DNA from 4 places in the Paenibacillus sp. P2(2022) genome. Region 3 is predicted to be linked to each of the others. Evidence: riboswitches for the same ligand, from Rfam matches in the RefSeq annotation. Region 3 holds a riboswitch; each other region holds the start of a gene.

Region 1 (7,354 bases), on a different contig from region 3:
TCAGCGCTGGGTTCTCCTATATGGCAGGGCTAGACAACAGGAATCACTAAATCAAAAGGCACCAGCTGCATAAGAAATGCGGCGGTGCCTTTGTTCATATAACATATTCATGATCAACCTTCATTCGAGCTTGAGGTAGGACTAATAACTTGTGTACCGTTCTGATATTTGCGAAGAACGGAAATTTCGACACGACGGTTTTTGGCGCGTCCTTCTCCAGTCTGATTGCTTGCCAATGGTCGATACTCGCCATATCCGATGGATACAAACTTGGTAGGATCGAGCTGCGGATTGAGCAGCAAAATACGCAAGAAATTGAGCGAGCGCTTGGCACTCAAATCAAAGTTGGACGGGAACTGACTATTGGAAATAGGTACATTGTCGGTATGACCGGATACGATAACATCATAACCAGGAAACTGCTGGAGCATGCTGGAAATGGATTTGGCTAGCTTTCTCGCTTCCGGCTTTACTTCGGCCTGCCCGGATGAAAACAGGGCATTATCACTAATGGTGATCATCAGCTGAGATTGGTTCAGCTTGGTGTTCAGTAGAGTGGACAGGCCGTTATTTTGAATATACTGATCCATTTGTTTTTTAAGCTTCTTTAAATCTTCTTCTTCCCGCTGGGCGAGTTGCTTCTGCAGATCAGAGGTAGAAGTGGCTTTTGATTTTAAAGGTTGCGATACCTCTTCTTTATTTTTGCCCATATCCATGGATTGTGACGACGGATTCGCGGCCGAGTGATCCAGCACGCCAGTACCGCCACTAAAAGCTGAACTCAAGGATTGAGCCATAGTTTCAAATTTTTTGGCATCGAGCGAGCTCATACCGAATAAGACAATGAAAAGAGCCAACAGAAGGGTCATTAAGTCGGAATATGGCAACAGCCAGCTTTCGTCAGCATGCTCTTCATGCGGTTCATGTCTCTTTTTACTCACTGGAATCGCCATCCTTCTGGGTCATCGAAGCCCGTTCGGTTGGAGTTAGGAAGATTGCTAGCTTTTGGCTGATGGCAATCGTCGAGATACCGGATTGAATCGAAAGCAGACCTTCGACCATCATTAACTTAAGTTCCACTTCTTTTTTGGATAGCCGTTTCAGCTTGTTGGACATTGGATGCCATAGGACATAACCTGTAAAAATACCGAGCAACGTTGCAATAAAGGCGGCCGCAATGGCATGGGACAGTTTTTCCATGTCACTAAGGTCGGCTAGAGCGGCAATCAGACCTACAACCGCACCGAGTACCCCGAGTGTTGGAGCATACATACCGGCTTGGGAGAAAATTAGTGCGCCTGCGCGGTGTCTATCTTCGGTAGCGTTAATGTCTTCCATCAGAACATCGCGTACGAACTCCTGATCATTACCATCGATAATCATACGCATACCGCCGCGCATAAAGGGATCGTCGATCTCTTCGACCTTGGATTCCAGCGCGAGCAGACCTTCACGACGGGTAATGGATGCCCATTCAGTAAATGTACCGATAAGCTCCTTGCGATCCAGCAATTTCTGCTGGGTGAAAATAATTTTAAACAGCTTTGGCACCCGTTTCATGTCATCCATCGGAAACGCCATGAATATACTTGCTGCTGTTCCGACGAAAATAATCATGTAAGCAGCGGGATTATTGACCAGATTGACGACTGGCGCGCCCTTCAGGATCATCCCGACGACCAGTGACAAAAGCCCGAGCACAAGTCCAATAATGGTTGTAATTTGCATGATACACCTCATCCATGAGAATAGATTTTGAATCCTTTCATGCCGCATGGGTCGTCCTTGCCCCAAGCGCGTCATTATGAGACGGATTATAGTATTTATCGACAAAACTCTCTTTTTTGTTAAGGGCGAATTTCCGGTATAATAAAGTGATTATGTATTGAATCGCTGAACCACTGGAGGAAATAGCATGGGAGTAAAGCATGGGCGCGAGTATGAACAAATTTTGAACGATTTGACAGAGGCTGTGGGACGCATTCCAGATAGCTATGAATTTTTTGAAATGGAAGCAGAAGATTGGGACAGGCTGGACCCAGCGGGGCGCCAGGAAGTCAATGAGGCTTTGGCAGAAGACTTATTTTATGCACTGGGCACAGAACCTATAATCACTGTAGGCAGCGGTGTTGTGATTTATGAGCCGGAGCAGCACCGGATCTATGTACTCATCGGGGATGAGGAGCTGACGTCGGTCCCATTGATTTGATGGCCGTCTTATGGATTTATCAACGGGGCCGTGGTAATATGTACACCAATATATCGTAGTTTTGGCCGCATCTAAGCGGCTGAAAGGCTTCCGTATAAACGGGGAGGAGTTCGTAACATGCCTTTTACACAAGAAGAGATTGAAGCACATCTGGAGAAGCTGGAGGGCTGGGAACTGGAGGAAGGACGTTGGATCGTTCGGAAATATAATTTTTCCAGTTTTATGAAAGGAATTGCCTTCGTGGATGAAGTTGCCGCTATATCTGAGGCATTTAATCACCATCCATTTATTACGATTGATTACAAGACCGTGACTCTGCGTTTGACCTCCTGGGACGATGGCGGTATTATGGCCGTAGATATTAAGGAAGCCCAACAATATAATGAAGCTTTCGAAAAAATGCGCAGCAGTCATTGAGTTTGTAATGATCTGTCGTATATATGAAGAGCGCCTTCGCTATACAACATCGCGGTTGTATAGTGAAGGCGCTCTTATTTATAGAACCCGATTCTGTTGTTCAGGACGATATACCATACAATGGAACGGTTTTCTGCCATCTGGAGTCTGGCGTTCATAGGTATCCGTCAGCTCAAATCCAGCTGCCTTGTAGGCTCGGATAGCCCGCTGATTCCAAGTGAGAACCTCTAGGTCAATTTCATTCTGCGGATGCCGCCGTCTGGCTTCCTCGGCAATGGCCCGGACAAAATCGGAGCCTGTGCCATGTCCGCATCTTTCGGGATGCATTCCAAGACCCAGCCGGGTCACACCGACCATAGGGAAATATTGAGCAAATCCCGTCAGCTCATTCTCTTCGTCCAGGACCGCAACATATTGCTCTTGGCGAAGCGTGGGACTTCCAAATTCGACTTCAAGTGCCTTCATTTGTTCCCAGGGAAGCCAGCCGTATATGTTGTAGGGGGGATCATAGCGCCACTCACAGATTTCAGCCGCTTGATGCTCGTCCATCGGTACGATCCGGTAGTTGGATATTGAGGCCGGCACTTTTCCATTCCTCCTTATGCAGGTACTTCAATCATTAACCACAGATTGTAGACAAGTTGTAGGAGAATGGCAAGCGTGTTTATTTCGTACCTAAGTCGGGTATACATTCAATAAGAAGGATTTACTGCTCATATGCTCCCCCAGCGGTGACGGTAAAACCGACGATGTTCGCTAAAATTGAAACCTTTTGAGGTGTCAGTTCGTCAGTAATGATAATCATTGCGATGTAGTGGACATAAAAAACCGCAATTCGATTCCGGCCAGAATCAAATTGCGGCTAGGGTTAGCTTGCTGTGCGGTAGTTATTCTACGTTGTCGTCATCAGGAATATCTGAAGCTACAGAATGGTAAGCGTCTGTGCTCATAATTCTTTTTGCACCGACATAACGGTTAGCGTAATAATTTTCGTTCAGTGAGCTAACTACTACACCACGTGAAGTCGAGGAGTGGGCGAATTTCCCTTCACCTACGAAGATACCTACATGGGAAACGCCTCTTCCTGTGGTGTTGAAGAACACCAGGTCGCCTGGTCTCATTTCATCGCGGGATACAGAAGAACCCATTTTGAATTGTGATCCAGATTGATGCGGCAGTTTAATTCCCAGTTTGTTGAATACATACATTGTGAAGCCGGAGCAATCGAATCCCTCGAGTGTAGTGCCTCCGCTTCTGTAGTTCGTTCCTTTGGCATCTTGGATGACCTGGTCCATCTTAGAGTCTGCAAATGCACTGCTGCCACCGAATGTAAAAGATGTAAAGGCAATGGCGAGACCCATGGCTGCGATCGTTAGCTTCTTCTTCAAAAAAAATATACCCCTTCCAATGCCTGCGAGGTTAGCTTAAGGATTCGGTAGAAGGTTCCCCTATGACCACTCTGTTGCGAGATCAATTCACCCAAACTGGTTCCCCCGCTTCCTAGGTGCCAGGAATTAGGCTTAACTTAAGATGTGCACCTTGGAGAGCAGTATTCACGACAACGATGTTTTTAAGATAAAGGTTACAATAAAGATTACAAAGTTGTTACTATCAGTTCACTGCGATTATTGTAACAAAGACAGCAGGCTTTGGCAAATGTTTCATCGCAAAAAGTTACAAAAAAAATCTGTCCCTAACGCTCTAGGAACAGATTCTGTTAACAGTATTCAGTTATGTGCCGTTTGCACGGGAAAGAAAAAAGTTTTTTCGACAGCTGAAAATGCAGGAGAGAGGATATTGTGAGGGGTTAGCCTCTGCTGGAGATATCGATGTGCCATAGCCGATACTGTGAACTGATATGCCACAGCCTGACCAGACTGGTAACAAAATGATACGATTGCTGGAGAATCAGTGCCAACATACCCGTCCAAATCATCGCCACGGTGCCAAATAGACCGAAAACTAGCAACACACAAGTACCGAGCAACAGGGATACACCAACAGCCGGAAGAAGCTGGCGAAAGAAGGCGAGCAGGGAGGATAGTATGGTGTGACCACTGACAGTGCCCAACTGCATATACAGGATGCACTGCCGAATGACCCAACCGTAAGCTATCCACCCCATGGCATAGGGCAACAAATGTAGCAGGTAAGAGGAAGATTGCAACGTTCCTACTACAATAGGATAGAGTCTCGGTACCACCCAAAAGGCGGGAAGCAGCAGCAAACCCAACTCGATGATGTAATACAATAGCGATGACATACCGTGGCGTTTCATCCCCTTGAAGAAGGACAGGCTTTGCGGTTCAGACGCATCGGTATGCAGGCTTTGATATATGCCAGCTCTAATGAAGGGAGTGATTAGTATGCGCAATACGGTCGCCCCTAGTAATATCCACAAGTACATATGTACTTCCCGGCTGTCCATCAAGGCGATCTGGCCCTCCATCCAAAACAAGGTCTTTCCCAGTTCGTTTTGGCTCTGATCAGGATAACGTAGCAGCAGCGGGATAACGGCAGACTGTACCAGCCTATAGAGAAATACTCCCCACAGCAGACGATACAGAAATAAAATGATAACGATATAAAAGCGTATGCGTACCAGCGCCCAGCCTTCTTTTATAACAGTCCGCATCTATAGACACCTCACCATGACAGACTTCCAAGCAGTGTCTCCAACAGCTTGGTTACACTTACACTCCAACGGGTTTGTTGTTTTTCATCCAATTCAGCCTTCAGGCTATTATTAATATGCTTGTTCTCCAGTGCAATAGTGTATAGAGGATCTACAGTCACATAGGACACGGGGGAAGCGCTTTTGAGTCGGAAAGTTGTACTTTTGCCCGCACCATCCCATGCCTTGAATATCGTTGTGCCATCCTTGAAGGTAAATTGAACAGGGATTTTGGGATAATCTGCTCCTTTTTTGCTGAGCGTCACGACTGCTTCGTATCCATTCTCCAGCTTGTGGTTCATGATGCGATCGACTGAAAAATCCGCCATCTGGCCGTCATATACATATTGTTCAAAATAGTGGCTCCATGATCGTCCGGTCACTCTCTCCACGACATGTTGAAAATCCTGTGAGGTCGGATGCTTGAATCGATAAGTCTGGACGTAGGTCCGCATAATCCGGTCCATTTTTTTCATACCCACCTGACGCTCAATACCTCGTAGTACTAATTTACCTCGTGAATAGGCATTTTGCGCATACTCAGCCGCCGATCCGTACTTCCAGGATTCGCGGTTTAGCGGCTGTGGGGAAGCTACCTGTCCCGATTGTAATGGCAAGTTGGGGGTAAGCCCATATTCTTGTTCCATGAGCCGTTCCTCTGCATAGGAGGTGAAGCCTTCATCCAGCCAAGGCTCCTCAAATTCATTGTTGGCTACCATTCCGTAGAAATATTGATGCCCAATTTCATGAACCAGCGTCCGTTCCAGATTATAGCCAGGATTCAGTTGGTCCGCAGCTGCGGCCGTGATGAGTGTCGGATATTCCATGCCGCCGGCTCCACTGCCTGTTTTGGGTGGAACGACGATGGATAGAGTGGAATATGGATAAGGCCCGTACCATTTGCTGTAGTACGAAAGGGCAGCCTTGGCTGCGCTCATGTAACGTCCTTTGAGTTCCTTATGGGACGGGTCCAGATAGAGCTTGATTTTGACACCAGGAACCTCAGTAGAAGAGAAGGGTTCTTCTACGGCTACAAAGTTGGGTGAAGCAGACCAGGCAAAATCGTGTACATCATCGGCATAAAATTGATATATTTTCTGGCCGTTCTGTCGTACTGCACCACGGGTGGGAAAACCGGTCGCTGCTACGATGTGTGTTTCAGGCACCCGAATCCGTATACTGTAAATTCCAAAGTCGGCATAGAACTCGGAGTTGCCATGGTACTGATGGAGGTTCCAGCCCTCTTCGGCGCGTCCACGTTGTCCTGCAGTCTCATAGACGCTGAGCTTTGGAAACCACTGTCCAGCCATTACAAAATCATCTGTCGCACCCATACGAGCAAAAATGCCAGGCAGTTTGACTTCAAACTTCATATATAGTGTGATTTCTTCGCCACCTCGTACCGGCTTGGGTAGACGCACCTTTATGAGCGAACGGTCGCTTGCGTTACCGTCATCTGGTTGTACATATTGAGTGCGGTGCATGAGAGATAAACCGTCTTCTGTTTTTAGTTCGGTCAGCGTCATGGAGCCAAAGCCATCCTTAGGCATGGTGTCTCCGCGCAGCTTTCCGCCGGATTCTTTCATAAAGGTGGTTTCCATGGAAGAGAAGGCATTCGGGTATAGATGAAGATACAGATCATTCACAGTTTTCTTACCCGGATGCCTCCAGGTCAGTGTCTCAGTGCCTCGCAAAACCCGTCCTTTTTCCAGAGATACATCAATGTGATATTCCACCACCCGTTTGCTGAGAATTTCCGAAGCGGGCTGTGGAGGGTTCTTGGGCAGATCGGGCATGATGTTGGCCCCTAGAGGCTTGCCCATATTTGGCGCAAGCGCAGACTCAGACTCGGAGCCGTATAGTGGTTTGCCTGCGGACTGAGAGACGGATTGCGATTGGGGTTGCCAGGCAAACCATAACGTCCCTGCGAGGAGTCCGAGGGCTAGTGTGGACAATAAAACGATTTTGGTGCGTGCTGGGGTCATACAATGGATACCTCCCGTTGACAAGCATCTACAGCATGTATATGTTTGCTTTCGGGAGATTATTAGTTA
Region 2 (7,354 bases), on a different contig from region 3:
GACAGCACGGCGAATGGCTACCGTATCATCCCGGCCTTCCACCACGATCACTTCCTTGATCATCTTCGTTTCCCCTCCACTGCTACACAGCAACATATATTTATCTTTCCCTGCTTTTGAAAACAAAATAAGAAGAGGGTATCCTCTTCTTAGCATGGCATAACTATGTTGTTAATACTATCGCATTGTCCTCAACATACACAACCTGTTTTAGTTGATTTCCGGCTTTACAGGTCCGATAACATATACGGTTTTACCGTGCTTACGACCAAATTGGTTGGCCCGGCTTAAACTCTCATAATACACATCGATTTTGTGGCCTTTAATCGCGCCACCGGTATCCTCCGCACGGCGGAAGCCCACCCCTTCAATATACACCCACCACCCGATTGGGATTACACTCGGATCGACAGCGATGGTGCGTCCTTCCGTGACACGCGTGCCGGAGGCGGTACGTGTACCGATACCTGGCTCCTGTGCGGAATACGCCGTCATGGAGACATTTTGTAAAACTTTTCTATAATTAAAATTAATACCTGCTTTACGGACAGCACTGCCCGAACTAACCTTTGTAGCCTTAACCGCATCTTTAGGGCCGATGGAAGCAGCTAGAACGACCGGTTTCTTCTTCGTTCCTACCGCAATTACCTTATCCACACGATTCTGTGCGACTTCCTTGTTGACCAGCTGTTTGGATACCAATTTTCCATCATGGTATACCTTTTGAACATGCTGGACTACCACACCCGATTTGCCACTTTGAATGACTCGATTATCGCCTTTATAGAGACTTGGATCTGCCGTTTTGATGACCTGATAAGGCACTTGTTTTTTCTGTTCGACCTGCTGTTTCTTCACACGGACGATTTTTATGTCCATGTTAGCTGAAACAGAGGCATCCAACGCAGGGTAAACTTTATCCGTTGATGATAATTTATAGCCCGAAGTGCGAATGGCACCCTCTACTGTATTTTCTGTTGTGTACAGCTTTTTCGTCTTATTGCCTGAGGATACTTTAACCTGATTGGCACGTTTAATGACTACGCGATCCCCATCCTGTACTGCCCCATTTAGCGGCATGGAAATTGTATCATGCGGCTGAAGTGAAATAGAATGCTCATTGAGCAAATCTTGGAGCTTGGATTCCCGGGTTTCTACCGCAGATGCCTTACCATCGATGACAAAAAAGACTTGTTTTTTAGATTGCGTGTACATCAGAATTGAAATCATAATCGTTAGTGCGATTAGAAAAATAGCAACCAAAGCAGCCTGGCGCACATTCTCTTGCTTCCAACGTAATACGTAAGACATGCTGGATGAGCGTGACTCATGGGTCTCCTCTTTTCGGAAAATGCCCATTTCCTCCGTCCTCCTTACATAGCCCGCCGTCTGGAGTAAGACATAGTTGATCGTTGACGTGACTATAACAGATTTTCTACAAGACAAGCCCGTACTGCGACTGTCCTGCACCATGTACCCGTCTTCGCGGCATGCTGTCCTCCCCTGTTTAACCACAGTATGATGACAGATTTTCTTTTATTCACAACAAAAAAAGCCAAAGAAAGAGACTAGAGAGCTCTTTCGTGGCTTCCGACATGTGTGAATATGCGGGAAAACTCATGCACGAGATGGCTTCTCTCTTGTTACGCTTACGGGGTTAGCTGTCGGGTTCGGACGTAGAGAGTCGCCCTAGCTTAGGTCAACCGCTCATGGCGGTCGCCTTCACATTCACCCCGAAGACCCAGAAAGAAATCGAAATACGGCTTCTCTACCTGTTCATCCCATTCGGGAAATGAATTTCGGTTGAGCCGGCTGCTGAAGAGACATTCTCTCTTGCACATACGCCGGACGTACTGTAAGCCATATCGGTTCCCCCGTTCCCTGCAAAAGGGACTCAGCGAGACTGGTTCATGAAATGATTTGTTGATGTTTACACTCAACAACAATTCACTGAAAAGATGATATCCTGTTTCCATGCATGTTGTAAAGCAGGTTTCAAGTACATTTTTTAAAATATTCGGTTAAAAAATTGTAATATTCTTGAGTTTCCTGCAACAAAATCATAATTAGCTCCGTCTATCTCTTTATTTTGATTGATTTCTTCGCTTTTTCACTGAATGTCAAATCGTTCCAAAGCATTTTGGGTCGTAATGGATACCAATTCCTCCACCGTAATTCCCTTAATTTGGGCGGCTGCCTCTGCCACCAATCTCACATGGGCCGACTCATTTCGCTTCCCGCGAAACGGATGAGGCGTCAAGTATGGTGCGTCCGTTTCAATCAGCAGACGATCCAGCGGAACCTGGGCCAGTACCTCTTTTGGCTGCTTGGCATTTTTGAACGTTATGGGCCCGCCAAAGGAAAGGTGAAAGCCCATATCCAGCACCATTTTAGCGGTCTCCCAGCTCCCAGAAAAGGAGTGCATGACTCCGCCAATCTCGCTCGCCTTTTCCTCACGTAAAATTCTCACAATATCTTCATGCGCATCCCGGTTATGGATAACAATTGGCATGTTGAGCTCACGTGCCAGACCAATTTGGTTTCGAAGCACCCGCTGCTGTACATCCTTTGGTGATGTATCCCAATAGTAATCCAGACCGATCTCTCCGATCGCTACAACCTTTTTATGACTGCATAACGATGCAATCCATTCTAAATCCCCCTCCTGCATTGTAATAGCATCCTGCGGATGCCATCCAACGGCCGCATAAATAAAATCATACGTCTCAGCCAGCTTCATGGTGGATGGAATGGTCTCACGATTAAATCCGATATTGATCATCCGTGTTACTCCTGATTCGACAGCACGTGCTATAACTTCTTCACGGTCTTCGTCAAATTGTGGGGCATCCAGGTGAGTATGAGTGTCGAATAAATCCAAGGTTTTCATCTCCTTTTTTTACTTACATTTCTATATATTTGTCTATTGTTTGACAAAATAATTCCTTATTTCGGCAGGAAGCCTGTCTTTTACCCCGTTCAATTTATTTTGGGGAAAATACATGTGATATTTTCCTCGGTGAATGCCACTTATTGAGCGCACAATTTCTGAAACTTCGGATATTTCCCGCACCTCGCCCTGACGTCCAAGCAGTAAAATCTGGTTGTCCGTTGAGCCGCCCTGCCGAAACACATCATAAGGAAGATCTGTTGGAAAATCAATTTCAAGATCATATTCAGGATGCAATCCAGCCTCTTTCAAAGCCTCTCGAATATGGTCAACGGTATCTGTATCCATATTTTCAATCTCTACATATTTATACAATCTACGATCCATAAAACGGCTGCTCAAATCACTTAAAATTTCGTCCTTTTCCCGTTTCCATTGGCTAAATACCGTCTGAATCAAAGACTCATCGAGCATCAAATACTGCTCCACTGTTAGTTCTCCTTTTAACAGATCGGGCAGCGGATCAAGCAGAAAACCAAACTCATATCCGTTTTTGAACAATTCCTTTGCTCTCTTGAAAATTTTACGTAACAGGATTTCCGAGCTGCGTGTTACAGGATGGAAATAAATTTGCCAGTACATCTGATAGCGTGACATTAGATAATCCTCTACAGCATGCATACCCGACTCTTTTACGACAATTCTCCCATTATGAGGACGCAACAAACGTAAAATACGATCCAAATCAATCGTTCCGTAGTTAACACCTGTCGAATGAGCATCCCGCAACAAATAATCCATACGGTCAGCATCGAGCGGACTTGTTACCAGGTTGACAACAATCGGCTTATCATACGTTTTGGCTATAACCGCCGCGACTTTGTGGGGCAGCATCTCATCCACTTGCCGTAGCACAGCGTTAATCTTCGTGTCGCCCAGTACAATGCGGCATGTCCAATCCTCATGGTTCATATGAAAGGCTTCTTCAATGGAATGAGAAAATGGACCGTGCCCCACATCGTGCAACAAAGCAGCACACAGAGCAACCAGTCTTTCTTCCTTTGGCCAGTCGGGAAAGTCTCCACGTTCAAATTGGGAAATGATGCGTCTCGTAATCTCGTATACGCCCAGTGAATGTGAAAACCGGCTATGCTCCGCTCCATGAAACGTCAGATAAGATGTGCCTAACTGCCTAATGCGTCGTAAACGTTGGAACTCCGGCGTATTGATCAATCGCCATATCGCAGTATCCTGAACATGGATGTAATTATGTACCGGGTCCTTAAAAACTTTTTCTTCACTGAGTGGCTGGTGCAAGATATCAGCTCCTTTAATATTCGGAATAATGGATTAAAATACAATAAAATCCTAAACGTCCTCCCTTATTCGACATTGTTTGTCGTAATATGTCGAATTATCACTTTTCGACATTTCCAAATCGACACACAAGACAAATCATCCGTAAAATAAGGTAATTCACATGAATAAAGCTCTTTGTTCTAAATACTTTTGCATAATTAGGCTGTTACTACTTTTTTAAGGTTGACTGTTTTGGGAATCGTTGGTATAGTAAATATCAGAAAAGAGAAAATTTTGTCGAATGATGACACTTATATTATTTTAAACGGCGAGAGGAGCCTGATTTATTATGATGAAATCCACTGGTATTGTAAGAAAAGTTGACGAGCTCGGACGTGTTGTTATTCCAATCGAATTGCGCCGTACCCTGGGAATCGGAGAGAAAGACGCTTTGGAAATTTACGTTGATGGTGAGCGCATCATGCTTAAAAAATACGAGCCTGCTTGTATCTTCTGCGGCAATGCTGAGAACGTAATTTACTTCAAAGGGAAAATTGTTTGCCAAGATTGCATTTCCGAAATCCCAACACCTGTGACAAACTGAGAATTTTAGTATATAATAGACTTATCAGAGATTGTTAATTCTAACCTTTTTCATATATACTCCTTGTTGCCTTCCACGGTTTGAACCCAACCGTTGGAAGGCCCTTTTTTGTTTACACACGTACTCATAAAAGTGCGTTGTATACATCCCTCTTGGAAATTGAACGGTCTGTGGCTGTACGCTTCATGGCATCCTTGCGCGTAAGCCCCTCTGACTCGTAATGCGCGACGTGAGACTCCAAAGATAAGTCCTGCCACCATGCCTGACGCTCCTGTTCCTCTTCCTCTTCGTTTTTCCCCTCAACGACCAGACAATATTCACCAATCGGTGGGTTCTCCTCTAGTTTTGCAAGACATTGCTCCACTGTTCCACGCACCCATTCCTCATGCAGCTTGGTCAGTTCACGGGCAAGTACTACGTTGCGTGATCCTAATGTTTCCTTTATTACTGTCAATGTCTTTACAATACGGTGGGGCGACTCATAAAAAAGAATCGTGCCATGGGATACCTGAAATGATTGTAACAACTTCTCTAGATCCTTTTTCTCCCTTGGTGGAAATCCAGCGAAGGTAAACCTCTCTGTATCCAGTCCTGAGGCAATTAAAGCGGATAGTGCAGCATTTGCCCCTGGGATAGGAATAACACTGATTTCTGCTTCAAGTGCCAGCTTGACCAGATCCGAACCAGGATCAGAAATGGCTGGTAGACCTGCATCGCTAACCAGTGCCAAATTTTTTCCTTCTATTATATAACGTATCAGCTCAGGCCCACTGGCAGCTTTATTATGTTCATGATAACTGAAGAGCATTTCCGGCGTGATGTCGAAATGTGTGAGCAATTTGCGTGTCTGTCGCGTATCCTCAGCAGCGATAATATTGCATGACTTTAGGGTGTTAATTGCCCTAAAGGTCATATCGTCCAGATTGCCAATCGGGGTAGCAACGAGATATAACTTTCCCCGTTCCTCTTCACGGTTACTAAAGCTTTTTTGTACAGCTGCTGTCACACTGAATCCCCCTTGCTTACTTCTCCATAGATTTCCCTTATTTCCTGAGTATAGTTCCCATCTTCCTGATATACAATGAGTGGGGGTAATAGACGAACTTCCGGTTTGCCGTCACGCATTGCTTCAACAAGTACCATATTTGCTTCCATATGAATCCGTGGGTGAACAAAACGTATCCGCTTGGGTTCCAGGCTATAACTGCGCATCAAGGATATAATCTCACCCAGGCGCTGTGGGCGATGAACCATCGATACTTTCCCCCCATTTCGGACAAGCCGAGAACATGCCTGGATGACTTCTTCCAGTGTACAGTTCACTTCATGACGAGCAATGGCCTGGTGAGGATTCAGCTTGATATCGCTACCATTTAGCGGCATATAGGGAGGATTCACGGTAATCGCATCATACACGCCATGTCCCGTGATTTGAACCAGCTCACGCAAGTCTCCTTCCCGAATCTCAATTGCAGATTCTAATCCATTCAAACTGACAGACCGTCTAGCCATATCTGCCAGGCGTGGTTGAATCTCAATTCCTTCAATAGATGCTTTGGTGCGTGTCGTCAACAGTATGGGAACAACCCCATTGCCCGTACACAAATCGAGAATCTTCCCACGCTGAAGCGGAATACCAGCAAACCGTGCCAGCAAGACCGCATCCATCGAAAAGCTGAACACTTCATCACTCTGAATAATACGCAGATTGTGTGAAAGCAGATCATCAATTCGTTCAGACTTCTTTTCATTTTCGTACATAATGCTCTCCTATCCTATAACCTAAATCGCTTTTTACTCATACTTCCTTACAAAAAAGCCGTAGGCAATCTTGCTCCTACGGCTTGTTTTTATTTATTCAAAAATGACAGACAGAAGAGGCAATCGCCTTCTGTTCGCAAATGTCCGTAATACACGTTGCATATATGAAATCCTTCATGATACAGCCTTGCCAGATTGTCGTAGCCTTCGCCCACGACCTCACCCGTCTCCTCTTCATTCTTAACGACGATCGGAGGAGGAAGCTTCGGCTTGCTTGCCGTCTTTTCTTCTCCAGAGGTTTCACGTTTGAGCATCTTGCGCACCTGTTCGTTTTCAATCGTTAGTCGTTGATTTTCCTCCAGCAGCTCTTTTACTGCCAGTTTCAATTCACCCAGATCGCTATGCAACTGTCCCATTTGGGTTTCCATTTCGTGAATACGCGCAAAAACATTTAATTTATCCAAGTTTCCACCCCGAAGCAACCTAATGGTTTACTTGACGACTACATCGTCCATTGGAAGTTCCTTGACCTTACTGATCTCAAACAGTTGAACATGTACCGTACGATGGCCTGCATTGACACCTACCACTTTTCCTTCTCCCAGAGAGGTGATAACCATCTTACCTACCTGAGGCAGCTCTTCCCGCATGCTCTCGTAGTTATCATGTTCAAATTTGAGACAGCACATCAATCTTCCGCACAACCCGGAAATTTTCGTCGGATTCAGCGACAAGCTCTGATCCTTCGCCATCTTAATAGATACCGGGTCAAAATCCCCCAGCCATGAGGAACAACACAG
Region 3 (7,354 bases):
GCTGTACCGGTATTAATAACGGAATTTGTGGTTTTACCGAAAATAATTCCGGGACCACCGGATGCCAAAATAACGGCGTCCGCTGCAAAAGTCTTCACTTCCATCGTACGCAAATCTTGCCCGCAAATCCCTCGGCAGATGCCTTCATCATCCAGTACAGCCTGTAAAAACTCCCAGTTCTCGTACTTGGTCACCAAACCAGCAGATTCCCAGCGCCGTACCTGCTCATCGAGAGCATACAGGAGTTGCTGTCCTGTCGTCGCGCCAGCGAAGGCTGTCCGATGATGCTGGGTACCGCCAAAGCGGCGGAAATCTAGCAGTCCTTCTGGTGTCCGATTGAACATAACACCCATGCGGTCCATGAGATGGATAATTCCCGGAGCCGCTTCGCACATCGCTTTTACCGGCGGCTGGTTGGCCAGAAAGTCACCGCCATAGACTGAATCATCAAAGTGAATCCAGGGTGAGTCTCCCTCACCTTTGGTATTTACCGCACCGTTAATGCCGCCCTGCGCACAAACGGAGTGGGATCTTTTGACCGGAACCAAAGAAAATAGATGAACGTGGACTCCCGCTTCTGCCGCCTTGATCGTAGCCATTAGACCAGCCAGACCGCCGCCCACGACAATAATGTTGGATGCTGCCATTTCTGCTCACTCCTTCTTTTCAGGATTTGTACTAAATCCCCTTTTACAAATCAGAATAGAATCTCAACACGATGTATCATTTAAATAACTCGTTTACAGTAGCTGTTTAAAGGCGCTGCATTGCACCAAGGCTGTTGCCGTTTCCTGGAATTCCGCGCTGCGAAATGCAAGCAGGGAAGCAACGAAGCCGATCGACACCACCACGAACAGGGTCATACAGATATAGGAAGATACTTTTTGGGCACGTGGTCCCACGGTAATCCCCCAACTGACCATAAATGCCCACAGTCCATTAGCAAAGTGAAATGATGCCGAAACGACACTGATTAAATACAAAATAAAATAGACCGGGTTCGTCACTATACCATGCATTACGCCGCCTAGCTCCTCATGAGTTACATTACCCAGGGCCACCTGAAAGCGTGTGTCGTATACGTGCCAGATAATAAATACAAACGTAATGACGCCGGAAATACGCTGGAACAAAAAGCGCCAGTTACGCGAATAGCCAAACCTTTTGACATTCGGGTCAGCCTGATAAGCGATATACAAGCCATAGATTCCGTGGAACAGTAATGGCAAGTAGATGAATAACGTTTCTAACACAATAACCAGCGGCAAACCATTCAGGAAGGCCACGCTGCGATTAAAACCTTCCTTGCCGCCCTCCACCGCTGTGAAGTTCGTCACCAAATGCTCAACAAAAAATAGAGCCAATGGAATGACGCCAAGAAGCGAATGCAGCTTTCTGGAATAAAATCCTCTCATCTAGGTCATGCTCCCTTCTCCCAATAATAGCGTTTTCAATAGTAATATAACATATAAAATGACAGTTCCCGACAGGGAATGTTCAACAAGGTGTCCCTTATAAGGAAAAACAAAAGTGTGAACATCTTGTGTCGCTTTCATGTTACTCCTTTTCGGCTTATAATGGAATTGCAATATACGTATTAATTATTATGTCTTTTTTGCATATAGAGAGGAAGTGGAAGATTTGTTTGAGGATTTGAACGCTTTTGCCGTCATTGTCGAGCAGTCCAGCCTGAATAAAGCCTCCAAACTGCTGAATTTGTCCCAACCCGCCCTGTCCCGCAAAATTGCCAAGCTGGAGGAAGAGCTGGGTGTCCATCTCTTTGATCGTCGGGGCAAACGGCTCGAAATTACATCGACTGGCCGATTTGTATATACTTTCGCGCTGGAGCAACGGCAACGTCAGCTTCGCTTCTTACAAAAGCTGTCCCAGCACAAAAATGAAGCCCAGAGCATGCTTACACTGGGCGCAAGTCTTACGACACTCCAAACGACGCTGCCTACCCTCGTCGAAGCTTTCATGAGCAAGCATCCTCAGACTGAGTTAAAGCTGCTCACCGGCAAGACGCATGAAATCGTTGCCTTTGTACGCGACAAAAAAGCAGACGCCGGCGTTGTCGGGTCTGCCATTCATGAAGCTGGACTGCGTTGCATTCCGTTATTTGACGATCATTTGGAGCTAGTCGTCCCCATCGGACATGAGTTAACTGTCAAGACAGGAACGGCTTCAATGAAGGACTTGCAAGGATTGCCGATGATTATTTTCTCCAAAGGAACCTGGTACCGCAGTCTGACGGATGACTTGTTCCAGCGTAGCGGCATTATGCCGGATATCCGCATGGAAATCGACTCCTTCGAGGCGATTGTACGCCTGCTTCCCACCTGCAAGGCATCCGCTTTGCTGCCCAAATCCTATTTGCGCAGCGAACTGCTGCGAGATAATGGACTTACTGCATTGTACTTGCCTGATTTGAAGGAGACACGCCGAACGACCTCCCTCATCTACTCAGAAACGGCCGATCTCGGCCCAACAGCACGACGCTGGATTAGCGAGACACGCGCATCGTTTGCAGGCTACCGTATGGTATAGAGGATTTAACCCTCTTCATTGACATTAACGACCTCATCCTCAAAGCGGCCGATATTATCATTGGAGCCGATAATGACCATAATATCGTCTGCTTTCAGCCGATCCATAGCTGTCGGTGCGATCAAGATACCATTCGCCGTATGAAGCGCCACGATGCTGCAACCAAAGCGGGTGCGCGCATTTAATTCTGCCAACGTTTTGCCATTCAGACATGCAGGCACATTAAGTTCTACAATGCTGTATTCCTTGGACAGCTCCAAATAATCGAGCAGATTAGGCGTGACCAGCTGATGCGCTACTCGAATACCCATATCCCGTTCCGGATAAATGACTCGGTCCACCCCAAGCTTCTCTAACGCACGCCCATGCAGCACAGATATGGCTTTGGCTACGACTTTTCTCACACCCAGCTCCTTCAGCAAAATGGCGGTCAGGATGCTTACCTGAATATCATCACCAATCGCAACAATGCCGCAATCGAAATTACGTATGCCGAGTGACCGCAACGCATCCTCATCTGTAGCGTCCGCCACGACAGTATGTGTCAGAATCTCACTCATACTGTCCACAACATCCTCATTCCGATCAATGCCCAGCACCTCGCACCCCATATCCACCAATTGCAAAGCCAGGCTTGAGCCAAACCGTCCCAAGCCAATGACTACAAACTGCTGCGTTTTCATATCTACTCGAAAACTCCCTTACCCTATAATTATTTTACCTTCTGGATGACGATACAATTCCTTACCCTTTTTCGGTCCCAGTGCATAAGCTAGCGTGAGTGGACCCAGCCTGCCTGCAAACATCGTCAGAGTAATCACCAGCTTGCCTACAACTGTCAAATCAGGTGTAAGCCCCATGGACAGTCCTACCGTACCAAAGGCAGACACCGTCTCGAACAAGATCATCAGAAAATGATGATCTTCGGTTGCGGACAGAATCATCGTCACCCCAATCACGAACAGCAACCCCAGCAAGGTAATAGTCAAAGCCTTATAAATGCGTGCCTGCGCAAGTCGGTACCGGAACAGCACAATGTCTTCCCGTCCCCGCAGCATCGAAAACACCGCTCCAATGAGCAGAGCAAATGTAGTGGTCTTAATCCCGCCTCCAGTGGAGCCAGGCGAAGCCCCAATAAACATGAGTATGATGATAAAAAACTGCGTAGCCTGCCGCAAGCCTGCAATGTCCAGCGTGTTGGCACCTGCGGTGCGAGGGGTAACGGACTGGAATAAAGAACCCAGCAGTTTACCACCCCAATCAAGCGAGCCAAGCGTCTTCGGATTCGTAAACTCAAATACAAAAATGACAAGCGTCCCGACGACAATCAGAGCAGCTGTCATGCTGAGTACCACCTTGGTATGCAAGGACAGTCTCTTACGCTTGCGATAATCTGCCAGGTCAGACATCACTACAAAACCAATACCACCCGAAATAATGAGAAACATGGCTGTAAAATTAACAATCGGATCATATACATAACCTGTCAGGCTACGAAATTCACCGAACAAATCAAAACCAGCGTTATTAAACATGGAAATGGCATGCCAGATTCCAAAATAAATCGCCCTGCCGACAGGCATATCAAATGACCAGCGAATCGAAAAAATAGCTGCACATACGCCCTCAATCATCAGCGAGTACCATAGCACCTTGCGGATCAATCCGACAATTCCTTCGACAGAGGTCTGATTCATCGCTTCTTGCAAAATAAGGCGCTCCCGCAAGGAAATCCGACGCTTGAACACCAGCGCGATCAAGGTAGCCATAGTCATAAAGCCAAGTCCGCCAATCTGAATCAGCGCAACGATGACAATTTGACCAAAGGTTGTAAAAAAGAGCCCTGTATCCTTAACGACAAGCCCAGTTACACAGGTCGCGGAAGCGGCAGTAAACAAAGCGTCTATAAACGCAAGTGGTTTTCCTGTTGTATTAGAAATGGGCAGCATTAACAATAAACTACCTATTAGAATGATAATGGCAAAGCCTGCAACGAATATTTGCGGTGGAGAAAGCCGAAGCCAGCTTGCATTGGGATTCATTTATTCATCACTTCTCCTCCTTGGTGAACTATGAGCATGGAGATCGCTCAGCTCATAAAATCACCAATTCTTTTCAGTTTCTTTTATAAATCAGAAAAGTATCCGCAAAGCGGGATACTTTTGCCTTTCAATACTCACTACACTTTATACGTAACTACCTCATGGAACGTTTGATGACTTTAAGGCGGGCAGCAGCGAAGCGGTCCATTTGAATCTGGAGAAGCGATAGCGCTCGCCTTTGACTCTGAATTTTACCCGTATCAAGGTCTAGAAAATCAAAAAAAATTCAGTGGCAACAGCGATTGGAAGATCAAATGGAACGCGCAGCGTCCTTAACTCAGCAAACTTTTATTCACACTTATACACACAAAAAAAGACACCGGAAAACCGAGTGCCTGACTTGGTTCCTGCCCACAGCCTACGAGGTTAGCTGACGGATTCGGGCAGCACAGTATGCCCTATTTACACTTCCGATCCATCAGGATCGGCTGTAAAATTCACCCCAGTAACATGGTTCCCCCGTTTTCTCACAGAAATTCGGCTTAAATGTATGTCATTACCCATATATTTCATAGGCATTGCCTCAAGATTATAATCCTTCTCTATCCAGATCACAAAACCGATTTCGCCGAAAAAACGTGAAATTGGCTTTAATTTGCGATTGGGCATCGCTTAATCACAGCTTATCTAATTTTATTAAAACTTTAAAGTGCTTTCACTCTGTTTTCATGAATATCGCTGGTCTGTTGGCGGGAACCTGTGCAGTATGATATCTTTAATGGATGTTCTTATTTACAGATTAAGGAGGAAACTCATGAATCCTATCGGGAAACCGGTCGTGCTCACGGCCAACTTCAAAAAATTAGGCTTGCTGGGCGGGGTTGGCCTGATTTGCTTTTTTATCTTTCAATTGCTTATTCCCTCGCTTAGCAATCCAAGTCCGGAATCATTGATGAATGCAAAGGTCATCAGCAAACAAGAAGCGATCGTACACGCCTTGGACTTTGCCCGTTCCGAGCTGGGCTATACGGAATCACAGCCAGAGAAGCCTGTCGTGACCTATCAGGCTGAAACAGATTTGTACGGTTATTTATCCAGAGAAAAACTGCTTCAAGCGTACGATCGTACATGGAAAAAAAATTATCCTTATGAAACCTTTCGGGTTGATTTGCCTGACTCCTCAGCGAAGGGCAAGCTGCAAATTCATGTGGATTTATCCACCGGGAAGGTCGTTAGCTTTAAACGGATCACCTCCAGCACCAATTACACACAGGCTGATGTTTCTACAGATGAACAAGCACGAAGCAAGCTTGTACGTATAGCTGAGGGCGACATGACGCTTGAAGCCAAGGAACAGGCTGCAGCAAAATGGATCAAACGCTTTGGCTTTAAGCCATCGGAATTGAAGCTTGCGACCACTGAGGGGGAAGGTGGATTAAAATATACCGTGGACGAAAAGAAAATCGGCGCCTCGGTCCTTACGCTGGCTTTTACCTTTGAAGATGGGGATGTTCGCTCATTTACCCAAAGCTTTTCAGCCCCTTCGTCTTATACCGACTATGTTAAAAATCAAACATACTGGGCGAATTGGATGACTTATGCGGGTTATGCCCTATTTAGCTTTGTCCTGGGTGTACTTGCCATTGTGTATGCGTCACTCACCCGACGACATACTTCATTTGTACGCGGTATTGTTCTGTCCATTGTTTATTTTATTGCTAGTATAGCTGGGACCATGAACATGCTGCCTTTATTACAAGCTGAAGCAGGCAGTAAGGGCATGCTTATATTTCTTATGGTATTCCAGGTCGGTGTTACCTTCTTCATGGCTGTAGCCCTCTACTTCTCCTTGGTTGGTGGTGACGGCCTTATGCGTCAGGTTGGACTCAATGCATGGCCACGGGCCAAAGAGCCGGGCTACGGGCTGTATGTGCTTCGCAGTATGTATGTCGGTTACTTGTGGGCCTTCATTTTACTCGGCGTACAATCCATTTTGTTCTTTGTATTGGAGCGTACATTTAATACATTCTCCACTACAGACGCCACGCAATCCCCTTACAATATGGCTTATCCATGGCTACTACCGATTATGGCCTGGATGGCAGGTATTGGAGAAGAGACTGTTTACCGTCTATTTGGTATTCCGATGGTAAAAAAAATAGTCAAAAATACGTTTGTTGCTTGTCTGATCACTACGCTTATTTGGGCACTGGGACATACGCTTTATCCAATCTATCCGGTGATTTCAAGACCTATTGAGCTGACTTTTCTTGGTTTGCTGTTTAGCTTCGTGTTCCTGCGTTACGGCTTTATCGCTGCCATGTTCAGCCACGTTATTTTTGACAGCATATTAATGGGGCTTAGTGTGATAAGTTTGGGAGACACCGTGAATGTGAGCGCCGGTTTATTCTGGATCTTACTTCCGGCTATTGTAGGCTACATCATTTACTGGTTTAGTCCTAAAAAACCTAATCGAATCATGTTTGAATCCGTGAAAAAAGAGGAGCCGTATTCTACGACTCCTCCTCCCGAAGGGCAGCTATAATCTGACGAGCAAGTTTATCCCCAATAGAGAGAGGCCGGAAGTCTTCGACGCTGGCCTCTCTTATTTTTTTGAGCGACCCAAAATGCTTAAGCAGCAACTTACGCCGTTTCTCTCCAATGCCCGGAATGGAGTCCAACTGGGAAGTTACCATAGATTTGCCGCGCTGCTCACGGTGAAACGTAATCGCAAAACGGTGAACCTCATCCTGAATCCGTTGCAG
Region 4 (7,354 bases), on a different contig from region 3:
CCCCCAAACTTATCGCTAGGGGGATACCTTTTTCATTCATCTATGGCTTAACTGGCTTAACCTTCATTAGCGCTTCAAGCGCGAGATTCAGCTTGAGCACGTTCACACGCGGCTCGCCGAACACTCCGGCGCTGCGGCCTTCTGTCTGCTCCTGCACCAGCGCCTTCAGCTGGTTCTGCCCCATCCCCGTCAAGCCACTAATACGCGGAATTTGAGCCTGTGCCGCCTGTGGCGAGATGTGCGGGTCCAGACCGGAGCCGGAGTTCGTAATCAGGTCCACTGGAACCTGACTGATGGGTACATCCGGGTTATGCTTCTGCCAATCCGCAATAGAATCCTTGATCCGCTTCACCAATGCCGGGTTCGAGGGTGCGTAGTTACTTGAGCCTGAACCAGCTCCATTATAATCGATACTTGATACCCGGCCTTGGAAAAACGCTGGATTGGTAAAGGCCTGCCCAATCAGCTCAGAGCCGCTTACCCGCCCCTCCGTGTCACGAAGCATACTGCCGTTTGCTTGCTGCGGAAACAGGACTTGCGCCACTCCTGTGCTGACCAGCGGGTATGCCAATCCGCACAATAGGATCATTAGCACAGAAGTTCGCACAGCCACTCCAATAACCGCGCTTCCTCGCATCTCTTGTCTCTCTGGTTGTTTTTCCGATACTGCCTCCGTCCCTGTATGCATATTCTGGCCTTGTCCACCAGATCCGGCTTTCTCATGTGCAGCAAATCTGCGTCCAGACAACATCCGATAAAAACCACTCATGTCGCTCACCCTTTCTGCACTAAATCCACAAATGTACCAGCAAATCAATGGCCTTAATCCCGACAAACGGTACCACCATACCGCCCAGACCATAAATCAGTAAATTCCGTCCCAATAGCCGATCCGAGCTCATTGGCTTATACTTTACACCCTTCATTGCCAGCGGAATCAGAAGTGGAATAATGACTGCATTAAAAATAAGCGCCGATAAAATAGCCGATAACGGGGAGCCCAGCCTCATGACGTTCAATGCACCCATTTGCGGAATAGCCAGCATGAACATCGCCGGGATAATGGCAAAATATTTAGCCACATCGTTCGCAATACTGAACGTTGTCAATGCCCCACGTGTCATAAGCAGCTGCTTACCGATGGCGACCACCTCAATAATTTTGGACGGATCAGAATCCAGGTCCACCATATTAGCAGCTTCCTTGGCCGCGACTGTGCCGCTATTCATGGCAAGACCGACATCTGCCTGCGCCAGCGCAGGCGCATCATTGGTACCATCTCCGGTCATAGCCACCAGCTTACCCTGTTCCTGCTCACGGCGGATAACCGCGATTTTGTCCTCCGGCTTGCTCTCAGCTACAAAGTCGTCCACTCCCGCTTCCCGTGCAATGGTAGCTGCTGTCAGCGGATTATCACCTGTACACATAATCGTGCGGATGCCCATTTCCCGGAGCTGATCAAAGCGCTCCTTCATGCCCGGCTTCACCGTATCCTTCAAATAAATAATGCCGTATATCCGATCATCCAGCGCCACTGCCAGCGGTGTCCCCCCTTCTGCGGCTACCTGATTCGCTTTTTCCTCCAAATCGGTCGGAACACTGCCTTTTTGCGATACAACCCACTGCCGGACAGAGTCCACGGCGCCTTTGCGTACTTTTCGTCCATCGACGAGATCCAGACCACTCATCCGGGTTTCTGCCTTGAACTCGATAAAGGTTCCACCTGCTGCCAAGGATTCATCCAGCGTGTATTCCTGCTTACGCATCAATTCCAGTACCGAGCGTCCCTCAGGCGTCTCATCCTTTAGTGAACTCATCGCTGCCCATTTCGCTAGCTCTGCCTTTTCTATACCATCTACAACCACGAATTCACTCGCCATCCGGTTACCGAAGGTGATGGTACCCGTTTTATCTAGAATCATCGTATTGATGTCCCCGGATGCTTCTACCGCCTTGCCTGACATGGCCAGCACGTTAAACTGGGTAACTCGGTCCATACCAGCAATCCCAATGGCCGACAAAAGCCCGCCAATCGTGGTCGGAATCAGACAGACCAGCAACGAAATCAGCACGGGGACAGGCAAATCAATCTTAAAATGACGGGCTATCGGGGCCAGTGTCACCACCACAATGAGAAAAATAATCGTTAAGCTAATCAGCAATGTATTCAGCGCAATTTCATTTGGTGTTTTTTGCCGCTGTGCACCTTCCACGAGCGAAATCATTTTATCAATAAACGTTTCACCCGGCTCAGTCGTAATCCGCACCTTAATGCGGTCACTGACTACCCGCGTCCCGCCGGTTACCGAGCAAAAATCACCGCCCGATTCCTTAATGACCGGAGCTGATTCTCCCGTAATTGCAGATTCATCCACCGAGGCCAGGCCTTCAATAACCTCACCATCGCTTGGAATCATTTCGCCCTGAGAGACGATTACCAGGTCACCTTTACGCAATGCTGTTGAGCTGACCACCTGAATCTCATTCCCGACGAGCTTATTAGCTTGTGAGTCCTGCTTGGATTTTTTCAAGGAAGCTGCTTGTGCTTTCCCCCGTCCCTCCGCGAGCGCTTCAGCAAAGTTAGCAAAAAGCAGCGTGAACAACAAAATAATAAATACAGCCAAGTTAAAGCCCATTTCCTTGCCGGTTCCAAAATAACCGGGAAGCAGCAGCATGAGCAGTACGACCAATGTGCCGATCTCCACGACGAACATGACAGGATTTTTCATCATGATCATCGGATTTAATTTGATAAAGCTATCCTTGACCGCCTGCTTCAAGATGCTTCTATCCAGCATGCGTTTGCGTTGTTCCTTCATGATCAAGCACCCCGTTCATCCATTCTCATTTTCCTTCTATGCTCATTCTTCATCACATGGTCAAAAATTCAGCTACAGGACCCAGTACGATCACCGGCAAAAAGGTTAACGCACCAATCAACAGGACCACTCCGATTAGGATGGCTCCAAACAGCTTGTTGTCCGTGCGCAGTGTACCCATCGTCACCGGGGTCGGCGCTTTGGCATTCAACGAAGCCGCCACAGCCAGCAATGCAATCATGGATACATATCGTCCAAAGAACATAACCGCTCCTGTTGTAACGTTCCAAAACACGTTGTTATCCGAAAGACCTTCAAATCCCGAGCCGTTATTTGCCGCAGATGATGCATATTCATAGAGCACCTGAGTCAACCCGTGATATCCGGGGTTAGAGACCGCATCATATCCCCAATGACTCATAAACGCAAGCGCAGTGGGAGCAAGAATAAGAAACGGATGTACCAAAATAGCAATTGCAATCAGTTTCATTTCCTTGCCTTCAATTTTCCTACCCATAAATTCCGGGGTTCTTCCGACCATCAGTCCGCATATAAACACTCCCAGAATCGCATACATCAGCATATTCATCAGCCCGACGCCCTTGCCGCCAAAAATGACGTTTAGCATCATTTCTCCCAAAGCAGCCATACCACCTAGCGGGGTCAATGTATCATGCATATTATTGACCGAACCTGTCGTTGCCGCCGTTGTGACCGCAGTGAATAATGCCGATTGGCCAATACCGAAACGAACTTCTTTCCCTTCCATGCTTCCCTGAGATGCATCCATACCCAGTGCCTGGATTAACGGATTACCTGTTTTCTCCGACACATACGTTATGGATAGAAAAATAAGGAACAAGACCATCATCGAGCTGAAAATAATCCAGCCCTGCTTGCGATTACGGGCAAACAATCCAAATGTATACGGCAGCGAAGCCGGCATTACCCACATTGCCAAAATTTCCAGTACGTTCGTCCAAGGATTTGGATTTTCAAAAGGATGTGCAGAATTAGCTCCCGCAAAACCGCCCCCGTTCGTGCCCAAATGCTTGATGGATTCCAATGAGGCAATGGGTCCCATAGCAATCTGCTGCTGTGTACCACTTAAAGTCGTAATATCCGCCGTGGGTTGTAGCGTCTGTGGTACTTTTAATCCCACCAGCACCAGCGTAAGTACAAAGGCAAGCGGCAGGAAAATCCGTATGTTGGCTTTAATAAAATCTTGAAAAAAATTACCCAGCCCTTCACCGCGCCGCGTCAATCCCCTCATAAAAGCCGCAGCAACCGAAAACCCCGAAGCAGCCGAAGTAAACATCATCATCGTGACGAACGCCATCTGCGTCAGATACGTAAGCCCGCTTTCTCCGCTGTAATGTTGGAGATTCGTATTGGTCATAAAGCTGATTACTGTATTAAATGCCAATGATGCTTCCATATTACTGTTCCCAACCGGATTGCCCGGAAGTATAGCCTGCAAGCGCAATAGCAGGTAGCTGATCCCCACAAGCACCACATTGGTTGCAATGAAACTCATAGCGTACGTGGTCCAATGCATGCTGTCCTGTTTCTTCAAGCCTACAGCCTTATAAATCAGCTTTTCCGTTCCACCAAAAATCCGATCCGTCCGATTCGGTTCATTCGAGAATACGTGATACATATAGGTGCCCATCGGCTTTACCAAGAGCAACAATATGATGATCACAATCCCAATTTGCAGTAGCTCCATCCTCTATTCCTCCTTAAAATGCTCCTGCATTTGGAACAACAGACCTGATTCAGACCATCCATTGAGTGCACACGTTTGCGAAAATCTGCATCTCTGATGCTGCATTCTTGATCTGCTGTTCCCGCCTGCTCGATCCTATAGTTGACTAGAATTTTTCAGGATTCAGGAGTGCGTAGATTAAATACACCAACACAATAGCCGTAAGTCCTAGCACAACGATCATCCTCTTCGCCCTCCTTTTGAGGTCTGCGCATCACACCAGCGTACAAACAGCAGTATCACTCCATAACTCACAGCCATCACGAGCAGCATGTATAAATCCATCATGTTCATACCCTCCGTATCGCTTTTCAGATTGCCCTTTTGATTCCATCATAAAATCATAAACCAGCTATGTTATAAGTGCTTATCCGTTCAGCAGGAAACCCACCTCTCCGTTCAATGTGTAGATCACATGGTCCGCTCCCAATCCCCGATAAATTCCTTGTGGATTACAGCCGTGCGTAATAACATAGATCAATTCTGATGTTAGTGGCCGACATATTTGCAGGAAACGGCAAGTTAGATTCAAGCTGTTTTCAAACAAATACACACTACCAATTTCTTTTTTAGGAAAATTCCATTTTCCCGCTTGCATCGTATTGATGCGCACAATGTGCTCCACACCCATTTTTTTGAGCTGTCGTTCCTCCTGGGTGCTATTTGTGAGAACTGCAAACGCCAATTTTTTGAACATAAGCAATTTCACAAAACTTCTGCCCGCTTCATTCGGTGCAGTGACAATAATTAACCGACCTTCCATCAGTAGCTCCTCTCCCGGTATAAAAAGACAACAAAAAGAAGCCGAAGGAAAAAGGCTTCCTCCGGCTTCATACATTCCATGATAAAATAAACCATGGCTGCACACGGCGGTTTGTTGCCTCTCCCTGTACGCTTACGAGGTTAGCTGTCGGATTCGGACGTGAGAGTCGCCCTATTTACGGCACTTGGCCGGAAAATTCACCCCATGAGACACACGGCTTGCAAAGCCGTATATACTCGTTGGTTCCCCCGCTTTTGCAACTGCAAAATTCAGCGCTTTAGACAATTCGTTGTTGCTTCATTGTTGTTAATTTGAAATTACGTCTTGAATCATACACCCGTGCAAGGAAGACTGTAAAGCTCAACGGCAAGGCTATAAATCACCCTTTAGAGCATAGAAGATTAAGGATAACGCTTACAACCAACCTATGCTTCTCGTATCTCTCTAAAACTCTGTATTTCACCTCTTTTTGAAAATGAAAGGCATGTCAATATTGGCGTAGGGTATGGTACGGTTGCCCTTTATTTATAAAAAAGAAAGAAAATGCGCTATATGTACTAGATAATTATCGAATGAACCCTCTTTTATAAGAAGAAACACCTCAATTTGCTCCATTTGAAGTGCGATTTACCGTTTTGAACAAAAGACGATTTTACAATGCACAATGTCTGTAGACTCTTCTGGACTTGCAACCCCTTGTTGAATTGTTCACAATTTAATTGTAGAATATTGAATTAGGAGGGATATCATGAGCGTATATAAATATGATGCACAGACCCTACAAGGGGCACAAATTCCGTTATCCACATACGAAGGGAAAGTTCTTCTTATCGTGAATACTGCCAGCAAATGTGGGTTAACCCCCCAGTACAAGGCGCTACAAGAGCTATATGACCAGTATCATGAACAGGGGCTCGAAATTTTGGGATTTCCCAGCAACCAGTTCGCCAAACAAGAGCCGGGTTCCAGCGAGGAGATCTCCGAGTTTTGCCAACTCAATTACGGAGTGACTTTTCCCATGTTCGCCAAGACAGATGTTAACGGTGATCAGGCACATCCTCTATTTCGCTACCTGACCCACACTGCTCCAGGCGTATTAGGCTCCAAAGCGATCAAATGGAATTTTACTAAATTCTTAATTACACGAGAAGGTAACGTATTTAAGCGTTATGCGCCGCAAACCACTCCAGACAAGCTTGTAGGAGATATTAAGAAGCTTTTGCAGAAAAACTGACAATCTTTATGCATTACAGTTAACGAGCGGTCCGTTGTCCATACGACCGCTTCTGTGACGGGAGGATATGACGAAAAGTATTTAACAAAAAAAGCATCCCTTCACGTAAAACGTGTCAGGATGCTTTTTCAACTGGGTATTGCATATAATGCGGTCGAGAGGACTCGAACCTCCACGGGCGTACGCCCACTACCCCCTCAAGATAGCGTGTCTGCCATTCCACCACGACCGCATGTCATAATGTATTGAGGCAACAGATTTATTATACTCTCTCAGCAACAATTTGTAAACAAGAATATTATAATTATTTTTAATGTAACTTTATATAACATATATAAGCAATAAAATTATTTAATTTGACATAATTGAGTTCAAAGTGTAAATATATATTACATAAATATTTGAATTATTATTATAAAAATAAGATTCAAGTCAAATAACATCACACAAATATTCACTTCAAGGAGGCGAACCGTCCTGCATAAAGGTAACCGGTTGCTAAACTACGCATTATTGTTGGACCCTTCCTTACCTATTGGTGGTTTCACCCGTTTCTACGGATTGGAGGAGCGTTTCCGCGCCGGACACCTGAACAGTCTTCAGGATCTGAAACATTACATGCGAGACGATTGGTATCCTCAAATCACAACCCTTGACGGCATGGCCATTAAAAGTCTGTATGCAGCCATCCAGCAGAATGACGGTTGGCGGATCGCCCTTATTGATAAAATGTTGCACACCCAACATCCTTCCTCGCAGCATGTAAAAGA

The links. A riboswitch is a leader RNA that binds a small molecule or an ion and turns the genes downstream of it on or off. The one in region 3 is predicted to bind cyclic di-AMP.
Region 1: it holds a riboswitch for cyclic di-AMP, as region 3 does, so the genes downstream of both, MMB75_RS25150 (C40 family peptidase) here and MMB75_RS17565 (TrkH family potassium uptake protein) in region 3, are expected to answer to the same signal.
Region 2: it holds a riboswitch for cyclic di-AMP, as region 3 does, so the genes downstream of both, MMB75_RS23095 (3D domain-containing protein) here and MMB75_RS17565 (TrkH family potassium uptake protein) in region 3, are expected to answer to the same signal.
Region 4: it holds a riboswitch for cyclic di-AMP, as region 3 does, so the genes downstream of both, MMB75_RS07695 (hypothetical protein) here and MMB75_RS17565 (TrkH family potassium uptake protein) in region 3, are expected to answer to the same signal.

Annotation. Positions count from the first base shown of each region.
Region 1 covers NZ_JAKWFI010000017.1:13,553-20,906, forward strand. The annotation lists gene motB (flagellar motor protein MotB) at 114-941, opposite strand; gene motA (flagellar motor stator protein MotA) at 934-1,728, opposite strand; gene MMB75_RS25135 (hypothetical protein) at 1,916-2,209, shown strand; gene MMB75_RS25140 (4a-hydroxytetrahydrobiopterin dehydratase) at 2,327-2,626, shown strand; gene MMB75_RS25145 (GNAT family N-acetyltransferase) at 2,705-3,211, opposite strand; gene MMB75_RS25150 (C40 family peptidase) at 3,514-4,014, opposite strand; cyclic di-AMP (ydaO/yuaA leader) riboswitch at 4,020-4,157, opposite strand; gene MMB75_RS25155 (hypothetical protein) at 4,434-5,261, opposite strand; gene MMB75_RS25160 (M1 family metallopeptidase) at 5,273-7,285, opposite strand.
Region 2 covers NZ_JAKWFI010000011.1:7,646-14,999, reverse strand. The annotation lists gene rnmV (ribonuclease M5) at 1-63, opposite strand, end outside; gene MMB75_RS23095 (3D domain-containing protein) at 211-1,359, opposite strand; cyclic di-AMP (ydaO/yuaA leader) riboswitch at 1,631-1,910, opposite strand; gene MMB75_RS23090 (TatD family hydrolase) at 2,111-2,881, opposite strand; gene MMB75_RS23085 (HD domain-containing protein) at 2,924-4,207, opposite strand; gene MMB75_RS23080 (AbrB/MazE/SpoVT family DNA-binding domain-containing protein) at 4,539-4,793, shown strand; gene rsmI (16S rRNA (cytidine(1402)-2'-O)-methyltransferase) at 4,918-5,799, opposite strand; gene MMB75_RS23070 (tRNA1(Val) (adenine(37)-N6)-methyltransferase) at 5,796-6,554, opposite strand; gene yabA (DNA replication initiation control protein YabA) at 6,644-7,018, opposite strand; gene MMB75_RS23060 (PSP1 domain-containing protein) at 7,046-7,354, opposite strand, start outside.
Region 3 covers NZ_JAKWFI010000005.1:129,148-136,501, reverse strand. The annotation lists gene sdhA (succinate dehydrogenase flavoprotein subunit) at 1-647, opposite strand, end outside; gene MMB75_RS17580 (succinate dehydrogenase cytochrome b558 subunit) at 741-1,415, opposite strand; gene MMB75_RS17575 (LysR family transcriptional regulator) at 1,642-2,547, shown strand; gene MMB75_RS17570 (potassium channel family protein) at 2,553-3,230, opposite strand; gene MMB75_RS17565 (TrkH family potassium uptake protein) at 3,249-4,589, opposite strand; cyclic di-AMP (ydaO/yuaA leader) riboswitch at 4,990-5,142, opposite strand; gene MMB75_RS17560 (CPBP family intramembrane glutamic endopeptidase) at 5,404-7,134, shown strand; gene uvrC (excinuclease ABC subunit UvrC) at 7,103-7,354, opposite strand, start outside.
Region 4 covers NZ_JAKWFI010000002.1:115,118-122,471, reverse strand. The annotation lists gene kdpC (potassium-transporting ATPase subunit KdpC) at 41-769, opposite strand; gene kdpB (potassium-transporting ATPase subunit KdpB) at 789-2,819, opposite strand; gene kdpA (potassium-transporting ATPase subunit KdpA) at 2,872-4,548, opposite strand; gene MMB75_RS26215 (potassium-transporting ATPase subunit F) at 4,694-4,771, opposite strand; gene MMB75_RS07695 (hypothetical protein) at 4,955-5,350, opposite strand; cyclic di-AMP (ydaO/yuaA leader) riboswitch at 5,464-5,635, opposite strand; gene MMB75_RS07690 (glutathione peroxidase) at 6,099-6,584, shown strand; tRNA gene MMB75_RS07685 (tRNA-Leu) at 6,734-6,816, opposite strand; gene MMB75_RS07680 (urease accessory protein UreF) at 7,080-7,354, shown strand, end outside.